One region of the Pseudomonas sp. FG29 genome, then DNA from elsewhere that is predicted to be linked to it. Evidence: predicted binding sites of a transcription regulator. Region 1 holds the regulator's gene; the other holds the start of a gene.
What was found. Region 1 encodes sigma-54, which starts transcription at its own class of promoters, with help from an activator protein. Its sites were predicted from a motif close to ANTGGCATNNANNTTGCTNT; they were not measured.

Region 1 (5,883 bases):
GTCCGCCAGCACGCCCATGGCGTAACCCAAGCCCGCGGCGGCGAGGGCGCCGCCCGCGAATTCTGCGAACTGATCATGCGTGCCCAAGGCACGCTGGACGCGGCACAAGCCGCTTACCTGTAGGGCACAGCATGCCGCGCAAAGCACTCAACCTCCTGATCTTCGCCCTGATCGCCGTACTGGTCGGCGCGCTGGGCTACTGGAACATCGCACCGGAAAGCGCCGGCACGGCGCAGCAAGCCGCCAGCGATGACGTCATCGACTTCTATGCAGTCGGCGCTCATACCGTGCAGTTCCAGGACGACGGCAAACTGCATTACCGCATGACGGCCGACAAACTCGAACACCTCAAGAGCACTGATGTTACCCAGGTCGAGAACCCTCAACTGGATCTCTATCGCGGCACCGACCTGCCCTGGAAAGTGACCAGCAAGCGCGCCGAGGTATCGCCCGGCGGAGCGGAAGTCGAGTTGATCGACGATGTACGTATCGCCCGTACCGACGCCAAGAATCGTCCGACCATCATCACCAGCAGCCGCATGACCGTGATTCCTGACAAGGAATATGCGCAGACCGAGCAAGCCGTTAGAATCGTTGCGGCCAACGGGGTGACCACGGCACAAGGAATGAAAGCGTACTTGAATGACAGCAGGATGATCCTGCAGTCCAACGTAAGAGGCCAGCATGAGGTTCGTTAATACCCTCCCCCTGATTATCAGCCTCGGCGCCGCATTGGGAAGCGCGGCCGCCTGGGCCTTGCCCTCCGATCGCGACCAGCCGATCCGCATCCAGGCCGACACGGCAGAGCTGGATGACAAGCAGGGCGTAGCGGTCTACCGCGGCGATGTGATCATCACTCAGGGCACCCTGAAGATCACCGGCGACACCGTGACCATCACGCAAACCGCCAGCGGCGACATCGACGTATTCACCTCGGTGGGCAACCTCGCCTATTACGAGCAGAAGCCGGCCGTGGACAAGGAGATCGTCAAAGCCTACGGCAAGACCATTCAGTACTTCGCCAGCAACGAGCGCATCGTTCTGATCGACCAGGCCAAGGTGATCCAGGAAGGCAACACCTTCGAAGGCGAGAAAATCGTCTATGACACCCGCCGCCAGATCGTCAATGCGGGCCGTGCCACCGGTAACAACGTGAGCATGCCGCGTCCGCGCATCGACATGGTCATCCAGCCGAAGAACAAACCTGCGGATCAGCAACAGTAATGGCTATTCTCAAAGCCCAGCATCTGGCCAAGAGCTACAAGGGTCGCCAGGTCGTACGCGACGTCAGCCTGAACATCGAAAGCGGCCAGATCGTGGGCCTGCTCGGCCCCAACGGCGCCGGCAAGACCACCTGCTTCTACATGATCGTCGGCCTGGTGCAGGCCGATCAGGGGCGCGTGCTGATCGATGATCTGGACGTCAGCCACCAGCCCATGCATGGCCGCGCCCGCGCGGGTATCGGCTACCTGCCCCAAGAAGCTTCGATCTTCCGCAAGCTGTCGGTGGCCGACAACATCATGGCCATTCTGGAAACGCGCAAGGATCTGGATCGCAGCGGCCGCCAGGCGGAACTGGAGAACCTGCTGCAGGAATTCCATATCCACCATATCGCCGACAGCCTGGGCATGAGCCTGTCTGGCGGTGAACGCCGCCGCGTGGAAATCGCTCGCGCCCTGGCCACCAATCCGAAGTTCATCCTGCTCGACGAACCCTTCGCCGGTGTCGACCCGATCTCGGTAGGCGATATCAAGCAGATCATCCATCACCTCAAGGCCAAGGGCATCGGCATTCTGATCACCGATCACAACGTGCGCGAAACCCTGGATATCTGCGAGACTGCTTACATCGTCAACGACGGGCAACTGATCGCAGAAGGCGATGCTCAGACCATCCTCGCCAACCAGACCGTGAAAGAGGTATACCTGGGCCACGAGTTCCGTCTGTAAATGACCTGCATTTACATGACAGGAATAGGACAGCCCCTAGGCAAATGAGCGTTTTTCAGGCATATAATTTGCTTCCTGGCGGCGCTTCGGCGCCCTGATGTGGAAGGCGTAACTCGCCAGTAAATTAAGGTCTGCAATGAAACCTTCGCTAGTCCTCAAGATGGGCCAGCAGCTGACGATGACACCGCAGCTGCAACAGGCTATCCGCCTCCTCCAACTGTCTACTCTGGATCTTCAGCAGGAGATCCAGGAGGCGCTGGAATCCAACCCCATGCTCGAGCGCCAGGAAGATGGCGACGACTTCGACAACAGCGACCCGATGGCCGATGGCGCCGAAAGCGCTGCCCCCGCGCCGAGCAAGGAAGAGAGCTACCAGGAAGCCACTCCGACGGTTGATAACCTGGAGGAAGGCGAGTGGGGCGAACGCATTCCCAACGAGCTGCCGGTCGACACTGCCTGGGAAGACATCTACCAGACCAGCGCCAGCAGCCTGCCCAGCAACGATGATGACGAGTGGGACTTCACCACCCGCACCTCCACTGGTGAAAGCCTGCACAGCCACCTGCTGTGGCAACTCAACCTCGCACCGATGTCGGACAAGGATCGGCTGATCGCCGCCACCCTGATCGACTGCATCAACAACGACGGCTACCTGGAGGAAACCCTCGAGGAAGTGGCCGAGTCCTTCGACCCCGAACTGGACATCGAACTCGATGAAGTCGAGGTCGTACTGCACCGCATCCAGCAATTCGAGCCAGCCGGCATCGGCGCCCGTGATCTGCGTGAATGCCTGCTCCTGCAACTCCGTCAGTTGCCTGCCAGCACGCCCTGGCTGACCGAAACCCAGCGTCTGGTCAGCGATCACCTGGAACTGCTCGGCAGCCGTGACTATGCCCAATTGATGCGCCGCACCAAGCTCAAGGAAGACGAGCTCAAGCAGGTCATCGACCTGATCCAGCGCCTCAACCCGCGCCCGGGTTCGCAGATCGAATCGAGCGAACCGGAATACGTGGTGCCGGACGTCATCGTGCGCAAGCACAACGACCGCTGGCTGGTGGAACTGAACCAAGAGGCCATGCCGCGTCTGCGCGTCAATGCGCAGTACGCCGGCTTCGTCAAACGCGCCGACTCCAGCGCCGACAACACCTTTATGCGCAACCAGTTGCAGGAAGCGCGCTGGTTCATCAAGAGTCTGCAGAGCCGCAACGAGACCCTGATGAAGGTGGCCACGCAGATCGTCGAACATCAACGCGGCTTCCTCGACTACGGTGACGAGGCCATGAAGCCCCTGGTGCTGCATGACATCGCCGAAGCGGTGGGCATGCACGAGTCGACCATCTCGCGCGTCACCACGCAGAAATTCATGCATACCCCACGTGGCATTTACGAGCTGAAATATTTCTTCTCCAGCCACGTCAGCACCTCCGAAGGCGGCGAATGCTCGTCCACCGCGATCCGCGCCATCATCAAAAAACTGGTCGCCGCAGAAAACGCGAAAAAGCCGTTGAGTGACAGCAAGATCGCTGGTTTACTGGAGGCACAAGGCATCCAGGTCGCCCGTCGGACAGTTGCCAAATACCGCGAGTCTCTCGGTATCGCACCATCCAGTGAACGCAAGCGCCTGATGTGAGCAAGCCAGACTGATCGCACACGCGAACAGGCCAAGGTGTTCCGGTGGTAGGTCGACTCATGACCTGCCTCTTACACAAGGCAACAAGGAGAAAGCGGTATGCAAGTCAACATCAGTGGACATCAGCTGGATGTGACCGACGCCCTGCGTGACTACATCGGCGAGAAACTCGGCCGACTGGAACGCCACTTCGACAAGATCACCAACGTTCAGGTGATCATGGAAGTCGAGAAGCTCAAGCAAAAGATCGAAGCCACCCTTCACGTTGCCGGCGGTGAGGTCGTCGCCAACGCTGAGCATACGGATATGTACGCCGCCATCGACCTGCTGGCCGACAAACTCGACCGTCAACTCATCAAGCACAAGGAAAAGCAGCTCGACCGCCTGCAAGGCGCTACAGCCCGCTGACATTTCCCCTCCATGATCCGACTTGAAAACATCCTGACCCCCGGCCGTTCCTTGGTGAACGTGCCGGGCGGCAGTAAGAAGCGCGTGCTCGAACAGATCGCCAGCCTGGTTGCTCGTGATCTTGCTGACCTGGATAACCAGGACATCTACGAAAGCCTCATTGCCCGCGAGAAACTCGGTTCTACCGGTTTCGGCAACGGTATCGCCATTCCCCATTGCCGCCTGGCTGGCTGCAGCGCCCCGATCAGTGCCCTGTTGCGCCTCGACACGGCCGTCGACTTCGACGCCATCGACGGTGCACCGGTCGATCTGCTGTTCGTGCTGCTGGTGCCAGAGGCTGCTACCGACGCGCACCTGGAACTCCTGCGCCAGATCGCCAGCATGCTCGACCGCCAGGACGTCCGCGAACGCCTGCGTCAGGCGCCGACCAGCGAGGCGCTCTATCAGGTCGTCGTGGACATCCAGAACGGTCAATAATCATGCGCCTGATCATCGTCAGCGGTCGCTCCGGCTCCGGCAAGAGCACCGCCCTCGATGTACTCGAAGACAACGGTTTCTACTGCATCGACAATCTGCCGGCGAGCCTGTTGCCAGAGCTGGCCGAGCGTTTTCTGCCGCACAGTGACCTGCTGCTGCCACAGGTTGCGGTGTCCATCGATGCACGCAACCTGCTGAGCCAGCTGCGCCGCTTTCCCGAGTTGCTCAGCGAGGTCAACAAGCGCGGCATCCGCTGTGAGGTGCTCTACCTCGACGCCGAAGACGACACCCTGCTCAAGCGCTTCTCGGAAACCCGCAGGCGTCATCCGCTAACCAACGAACATCGCTCGCTGGCCGAGGCCATCGCCTACGAGACGCAGTTGCTGGCGCCGATCATCGATCTCGCCGACCTGCGCATCGATACCACTCGCCTGAACCTCTACCAGTTGCGCGACGCGCTGAAGCTGCGCCTGCTAGGGCAGGCACAGACGGGGACGGCCTTTCTCGTCGAGTCCTTTGGCTTCAAACGTGGCATGCCCGTGGACGCCGATCTGGTGTTCGACGCGCGCTGCCTGCCCAACCCCTACTGGAAACCTGAACTGCGCGATTTTTCCGGGCTCGATCAGCCGGTCATCGACTACCTCGCGGCACAACCGGAAGTCGAGGAGATGTATCAGGATATCCTCGCCTATCTGGACAAATGGCTGCCACGCTTCGCTGCCAGCAACCGCGCCTATGTGACCATTGCCATTGGGTGTACCGGCGGCCATCACCGCTCGGTCTATCTGGCCAGCCGCCTCAACGAAGCGCTGAAACGGTCACTGAAGAACGTCCAGGTTCGCCACCGCGACCTCAGCTAAGGAATCCCTGCCGCGATGCCAACCCGCGAAATCACCATCATCAACAAACTTGGCCTGCATGCCCGTGCCGCCGCCAAGTTCGTCGGTGTCGCCAGCCGTTATCCCTGTCAGGTGCGCATTGGCCGCAGCAGCGACAGCCTGGTCGATGGCAAGAGCATCATGGCCGTGATGATGCTGGCAGCCGGCAAGGGCACCAGTGTGCACCTGCATACCGAAGGCGAACAGGATCAGGAGGCCATGGATGCCGTGGTCGCACTGATCGAAAACTACTTCGACGAAGGCGAATGAGTGCCTGACAAACGACAAGGCCACCTACGGGTGGCCTTGTCGTTTCTGCCGCTTTAGCTACCGGCGACTGTCATCTTCTCGATCAGCACCGAGCCGGTGCAGATATTGCCGCGGCGCTCCAGATCACGGCCAACGGCAACGATCTGGCGGAACATGTCACGCAGGTTGCCGGCGATGGTGACTTCCTGCACGGGGAACTGGATCTCGCCATTCTCCACCCAGAAGCCCGCCGCGCCACGGGAATAATCGCCCGTCACTAGGTTCAACCCAT
Region 2 (5,883 bases), on a different contig from region 1:
AGCCGACTTGATGTTGCGGATGATCAGGTAGGACAGCGCCAGCACGGCAGCCAGAACGGCGAGCATGGTCGCGGCGGTCAGCCACAGGCTGTGTGCGGCTTCATCGCGGGCCTTGGCGGCCAGGTTGCCGACGTTTTGCCCCAGTTCGCTTTCGACTTGCACCATGAGGTCGATGCGGGCGGTCGAGAGCTTGAACCATTCTTCGGGCGTGGCGTTCAGTGCCTCGCCCAGCGGTGTTTCCAGTGCCGTGCGCTGCAGGTCGCTGGCAGCCTGCGCGGTCGGTTGTTGCAGTGCGCTGTCGAGCTTGCCCTTCATGTCCGCTGCGGCGCGGCGTTGAAAGGCGTCCTGATAGGCGGCGAACTCGCCGAGATTACGGCTCAGGCGCGAGAGCAGATCGGCATTCAGCTGTTTCTGGCTGAAGGCCAGGCCGAGCAGGGCGCGCTCGCGTCCGGCGCGCTCCTTCATTTCCACGAACTGGTTGAGTGCGCCGAGAGCCCGCAGGATGCGCGGATCGCTCACCCGCGCCTCCAGCGAGTGGGTGTAGCCAATCAGCATGCCGATCAGGCGGGTATAGCGCGCGCCGGATTCGCTGCTGTTGATCGATTGCGCGTCCACTTGTTGGCGCAGGCTGGCGAGTTCATCCAGCCCACCGAGCACCTCGCTCAGTTCCGTCGAGGCTGCTGCCGATAGGGTGCGCAACGACTTGATCCGGGCGTCGCTGTCGAGTCGGAACTGGCTCAGCGCATCGCGCATGGAGGTACCGGCGCTGCCGAGGAAGACGCCACTGGCGCCGCGTTCGCGCTGCAGCGCGGTGACCACTGCGCTGATCTCCTGCGCGGTGTCACTGGCGGCCACGGTATTGTTCATCTCGGTCAGGGTCTGGTATTTGCCGGCGACATACAGGGCGGAGAAGGCCAGGAAGCCGAGTAGGGGAAATATCAGGATGAGGAGGAGTTTCACGCTCAGCGGGGCATTTTTCAGCATGGTGGTACGAGCCTATCGTCTGAAATGAGTGTTGGCAGGCGAACGACGATTGCCAGAGGCCTGTTGGCCAATGGCGGTTTTGGCGGTCAGGGATCTTGCCGTCCCTTCGGTTGCACTTCGTTGCATCGGCTGCTTCAAGGTGGCTGCGCCCTATGAGCCGATGGCCGACCCAGATCACGGATCGTTGCTGCCGACATCGCTCAGAGGCGCATTCCTGAGCACGTTGCATGAACAGCTCATCGTTCGTGCGGCGGGTTTCTTTAACGCGATCCGCTAATGATGAGCGCACAAGCATGGCCGCCGCGTGCATGGGCGCGGCAGCCAGGGCTCGAAGGCTAGAGTAGAGAGAATCGCCGGGCGCCTTTTGACCGGCAGCAACGAACCGTCGTTTTTCTCTGCTTCGCGGCGGTCTGTGAGGTCAGGTCGGCCGGGCATGCAGCAACTGGCTGCACACCTGGTTGCGGCCCTGCTGCTTGGCCTGGTAGAGCAGGCGGTCGCACTGGGCGAAGAGGTCATGGGCCTGCTGCACGCCCGTTGCCTGGGTGGTGCAGGCGCCGATGCTGATGGTCAGGTGGTTCAGCCCATCGGGGCGGTGCTGATGCTCGAGGCCGAGATTGGCCACCTGCTCGCGCAAGCGCTCGGCCAGGGCCTTCAGATCCGCGACATCGGTGATCTGCAGGAGCACGACGAACTCTTCGCCACCATAGCGGTAGACATTGCCCTGGCCCTGACGCAGGCCGGCGCTGATGCAGCGAGCGACCTCGCACAGGCACTGGTCGCCGACCTGATGACCGTAGTGGTCGTTGAAGGGCTTGAAAAAGTCGATGTCCAGCAACAGCAGGGCGAAGGGCCGGCCGTTGCGCTGCATCTGCTGCCAGTGATCTTCCAGGGCGAGATCGAAGGCGCGGCGGTTGCCGACGCAGGTCAGCGCGTCGGTGCTGGCCTGTTCGCTCAGGCGCAGGTTGAGTGCCGCCAGTTCGTCGCGCTGGCGCTGCTTTTCCTGATCGTCGAGAAAGGCCCGGCGCACACCGTTGATGTTGGTCCAACTGATGAACAGGCTGAACAGCAGCACCGGCAGGTAAGCGATGCTGAACACCAGCACCGGCTTGCTCTGGCCATCATGCAGCAGCCACTGGTTGTACAGGATGATCCCCGAGATCGCGGCGGAGCAGGCGAGGATGCCACGGAAGCTGTAGCGCGCCCCCAGGTTGGCCAGGATGATGAACACCACCGAGGCGTAGACGAAGGTGGGGACGTCGGGTGAGCTGCTGCGCTTGAGCAGTTCGAACCAGGCGATGGTGGAGATGATGTCGTGCACCGGCATCAGCATGTCCATCAGCAGCATGTTGCGATACCGCCAGAACACCAGGTAGATGTTGACCAGTCCGATCAGGCTCATGCCGCCACGCAGCAGCAGGGACTCCAGCGCCATGTCGGGGATCAGCAGGGCATCGGCAAAGACGTAGAGGTCGTAGGCGATCATGGCGATGAAGTTGATCGCCAGCAGGAAGCGCCCATGCTGTTCGACGACATAGCGCTGGTAGGCCGTCTGCAGGGCGGCGGGAATTACCCAGGCCGATTGTCTGGAGGAGGCGGTGCCTGACTCTGAGGCGCTCATCGGGCCGGATTCCTGTGCTTCTTCATGACACATTCTGTTGGGGGCAATTGCATGCGCCTGTCGGGATGGTGGCGTTCTGCTGCATGTTTGCAAGGGCGCGCCATTATTACGCCGCTACCTGATGGCTGGGGAGGGGGTGGCTGGTTTTTTATCGGGTATTCGCGGCTGAGCCGTTGTGTCCTTCGCTGCACCAAGACGGGGAGGCATGTTGTCGGCGAATATCCGAGCAATCGAGTATGACTTTTTAACCTTATGATTTTATTTGACTTATTTATTTGTAATTGGATATTTCCAATTGGCAAGGGGATTGCTATGCCTTATGGGAAATAAAAATTCCTGTCAGGATATATTCCGGCAGGGTCTCGTATGCCGATGCTGCGCGATAGGCCGCGCAGCACGGTTCCCTGATTGGAGGCTGTAGTCGATGACCCGTAGTCGTATCGTGTTGGGGCTTGTTCCGTTGTTGGGCAGTGCCGCCGTGCAGGCGGCCGAGACGCCCGTGGTCAACAGTGGTGACACGGCATTCGTGGCGCTCTGCTCGCTGGTGGTGCTGCTGATGACCCTGCCTGGCCTGGCGCTGTTCTATGGCGGCATGGCGCGTGGCAAGAACGTGCTGTCGATCCTCATGCAGGTGTTCTGCACGGCATCGCTGATGTCGGTGCTCTTCGCCATCTACGGCTACAGCCTGTGCTTCACCGACGGTGGTTCCTGGCAATCACTGATCGGCGGGCTGGACAAGCTGTTCCTCAAGGGCGTTGGCACCGACTCCGTGGTCGGCACCATTCCCGAATACCTGTACTTCCTGTTCATGCTGCTGTTCGCCGCGATCACCCCGGCGATCATCGTCGGCGCCTTCGCCGAGCGCATGAAGTTCTCGGCGGTGATGCTGTTCATGGCGGTCTGGCTGACGCTCAACTACATCCCCATGGCGCACATGGCCTGGGGCGGTGGTTGGGTGTTCAACCTAGGCGTGCAGGATTTCGCCGGTGGCAACGTGGTGCACCTGAACGTGGGCATCGCCTCGCTGGTCGGCGCCTGGCTGATCGGCCGGCGGCGCGACTACGGCACGTCGGCGCTGGCCCCGCACAACATGACCATGACCTTCATCGGCGGTGGCCTGCTATGGGTCGGCTGGCTCGGCTTCTGTGGCGGTTGCGCCCTGGCGGCCAGTGGTTTCGCCATGTTGGTGATGGTCAACACCATGCTCGCCAGCTGCGCTGGGGCACTGGCCTGGATGCTGGTCGAGGGTGTGCACCGCGGTAAGCCGAGCCTGTTCGGCGCGGTGTCCGGCGCCATCGCCGGGCTGGTAGCGATCACCCCGGCCTGTGGCTACGTCGGCCCCATGGGCGCCATCGTCCTGGGGCTGATCGCCGCGCCGGTGTGCGTCTGGGCGGTTGAGAAGCTCAAGCCCGCCATGGGGCTGGACGATGCCTTCGACGTGTTCTGCGTGCATGGCGTGGCCGGCATCCTCGGTGGTCTGCTGACCCCGGTGTTCGCTCTGAGCGAATTGGGTGGGCAGGGCTTCACCGGCGAGCGTGGCCTGCTCGATCAATTGCAGGTCAATGCCGGCGTACTGCTGTTCAGCATCCTCTTCTCGGCGCTGACCAGTTGGGTGGCGTTCAAGATCGCGGCGCTGTTCTGCGGGGGGCTACGCGTGGATGAAGAGCAGGAGATCGACGGCCTGGATCTCGCTGCGCATGGCGAGGTGGGCTACAAGTACTCCAACTGACGAAACAGGTCATTCGCGGAGTCTCGGGGGAAATCGATCCTGATGGCAGTCCGGAGACGGACTGGTGGATTGGTCGCTGACGCTACGAGCGGCCGGCGTCCCGGTCCGCCCTACGGCTGCATCCTGTGGGAGGGGCTTTAGCCGCGATTGTCGCCGCTGAAGCGCCTCCCACAATGACTTAGCGGGCGCACTCGGCTTGCAACTTATCCCCCGATGATCGCTCGGGAACCATAGCCTCACTGAAGGGCGTTGCTCGAGATATAAGGGCGGGCTTAGGCGAACAGTCCGCCAGTCCATTTCCATCCCATCACCACCACTTCTTCACCCCTCAAACCCTCTGTTCAGAAATCCTCCTGATGCGCCGCAGTGGCGCGCTTTGCCCTGCGCTTGTGCAGTCTTTGCCGGCTTGCGGGATGGTTGCAGGGGCCGGCGCCCACGCTGGCGCGGGATGACGGAAATGGCACAGTCCGTGCTTTCTTCATGAGAACAAAAAGTTCTCTCAGAGAATTTTCTCTGGAGGCCAATCGACCATCGCCTTGCTCTCACCCGGGAGGGTTTCCGATGACCGCATCCAGTACCGAACCCCTGTTCAGTACCCCACGTTATGCCACCGAGGCGTCCCGGCAACCGGCCAGTCGCCGCATCGTGGTCGCCCAGCAGGCCAGTGCCGCTACCGCGCTGCTCGATGATCCGGCGCCGACTCTGCTGCTGTGCCTGGGCGAGACGCTGCCAGGCAGTGCCGAGCAGGAGGGCTTGCCCAGTATCGAGGCGCTTTACCTGCGCCTGCAGATGCTGCTGGAGCAGGCGCAGGCCGGCACCCGGCTGTATGTCTGTGGCGATGAAAGCTTTCTCTGGCATGTGTACCGCCTGGCACGCCATACCGGCCTGCTCGGCGATGAGATCGAACTGTTCAAGCAAGGCGCGCGACGCCGCCTGTACTGCGTGCACTGCGGGCATTTCCAGGACATCGGCAGCGAAGGCGAATGCACCTGTGGCCAGTGCCGGGTGAAGCTGTTCGTGCGCGAACATTTCTCCCAGCGCCTAGGCGCCTACATGGGCGTCTGCATCGATCCGGACAGCCCCTATGCGGCGGAGGTGCCGGCATGAGCGCGATGATCGAGGTGCAGGTTACCGCTGTGCGCCAACTGACGCCTGTGGTACGCGAGTTCAGTTTCGCCGCGCTCGACGGCGCGCTGCCGGGTTTTTCCTGCGGCAGCCACGTGCAGGTGGTGTTGCCTATCGAAGGGCGCACGCTGCGCAACGCCTATTCGCTGTTGGGCGATCCGCGTGAAACCGGCGTGTATCGTATCGCCGTCCGACTGCAGGAGGCCTCGCGCGGCGGTTCGCGTTACCTGCACGAGCAGGTGCGCGTCGGTGACCGGTTGCAGATAGGTGTGCCGAGCAACCTGTTCGCCCTGCATTCGCAGGCCCGTCACCACATTCTGGTGGCCGGTGGCATCGGCATCACGCCGTTCATGGCCTACCTGGCCGAGCTGAAGGCACAAGGCGCTTCGTTCGAACTGCACTACGCCTACCGCAGCGGCCTGACCGA

Region 2: the regulator sigma-54 is predicted to act here: its motif matches at 2,897-2,916, upstream of ACODS1_RS09660 (ammonium transporter).

Annotation. Positions count from the first base shown of each region.
Region 1 is NZ_JBMDJU010000007.1:43,362-49,244, reverse strand. It holds gene ACODS1_RS09950 (KdsC family phosphatase) at 1-123, shown strand, start outside; gene lptC (LPS export ABC transporter periplasmic protein LptC) at 132-698, shown strand; gene lptA (lipopolysaccharide transport periplasmic protein LptA) at 685-1,224, shown strand; gene lptB (LPS export ABC transporter ATP-binding protein) at 1,224-1,949, shown strand; gene ACODS1_RS09930 (RNA polymerase factor sigma-54) at 2,086-3,579, shown strand; gene hpf (ribosome hibernation-promoting factor, HPF/YfiA family) at 3,679-3,987, shown strand; gene ptsN (PTS IIA-like nitrogen regulatory protein PtsN) at 4,000-4,464, shown strand; gene rapZ (RNase adapter RapZ) at 4,467-5,324, shown strand; gene ACODS1_RS09910 (HPr family phosphocarrier protein) at 5,340-5,612, shown strand; gene pmbA (metalloprotease PmbA) at 5,666-5,883, opposite strand, start outside.
Region 2 is NZ_JBMDJU010000006.1:181,383-187,265, forward strand. It holds partial or broken gene ACODS1_RS09650 (nitrate- and nitrite sensing domain-containing protein) at 1-984, opposite strand, end outside; gene ACODS1_RS09655 (GGDEF domain-containing protein) at 1,403-2,602, opposite strand; gene ACODS1_RS09660 (ammonium transporter) at 3,027-4,331, shown strand; gene ACODS1_RS09665 (dimethylamine monooxygenase subunit DmmA family protein) at 4,893-5,438, shown strand; gene ACODS1_RS09670 (PDR/VanB family oxidoreductase) at 5,435-5,883, shown strand, end outside.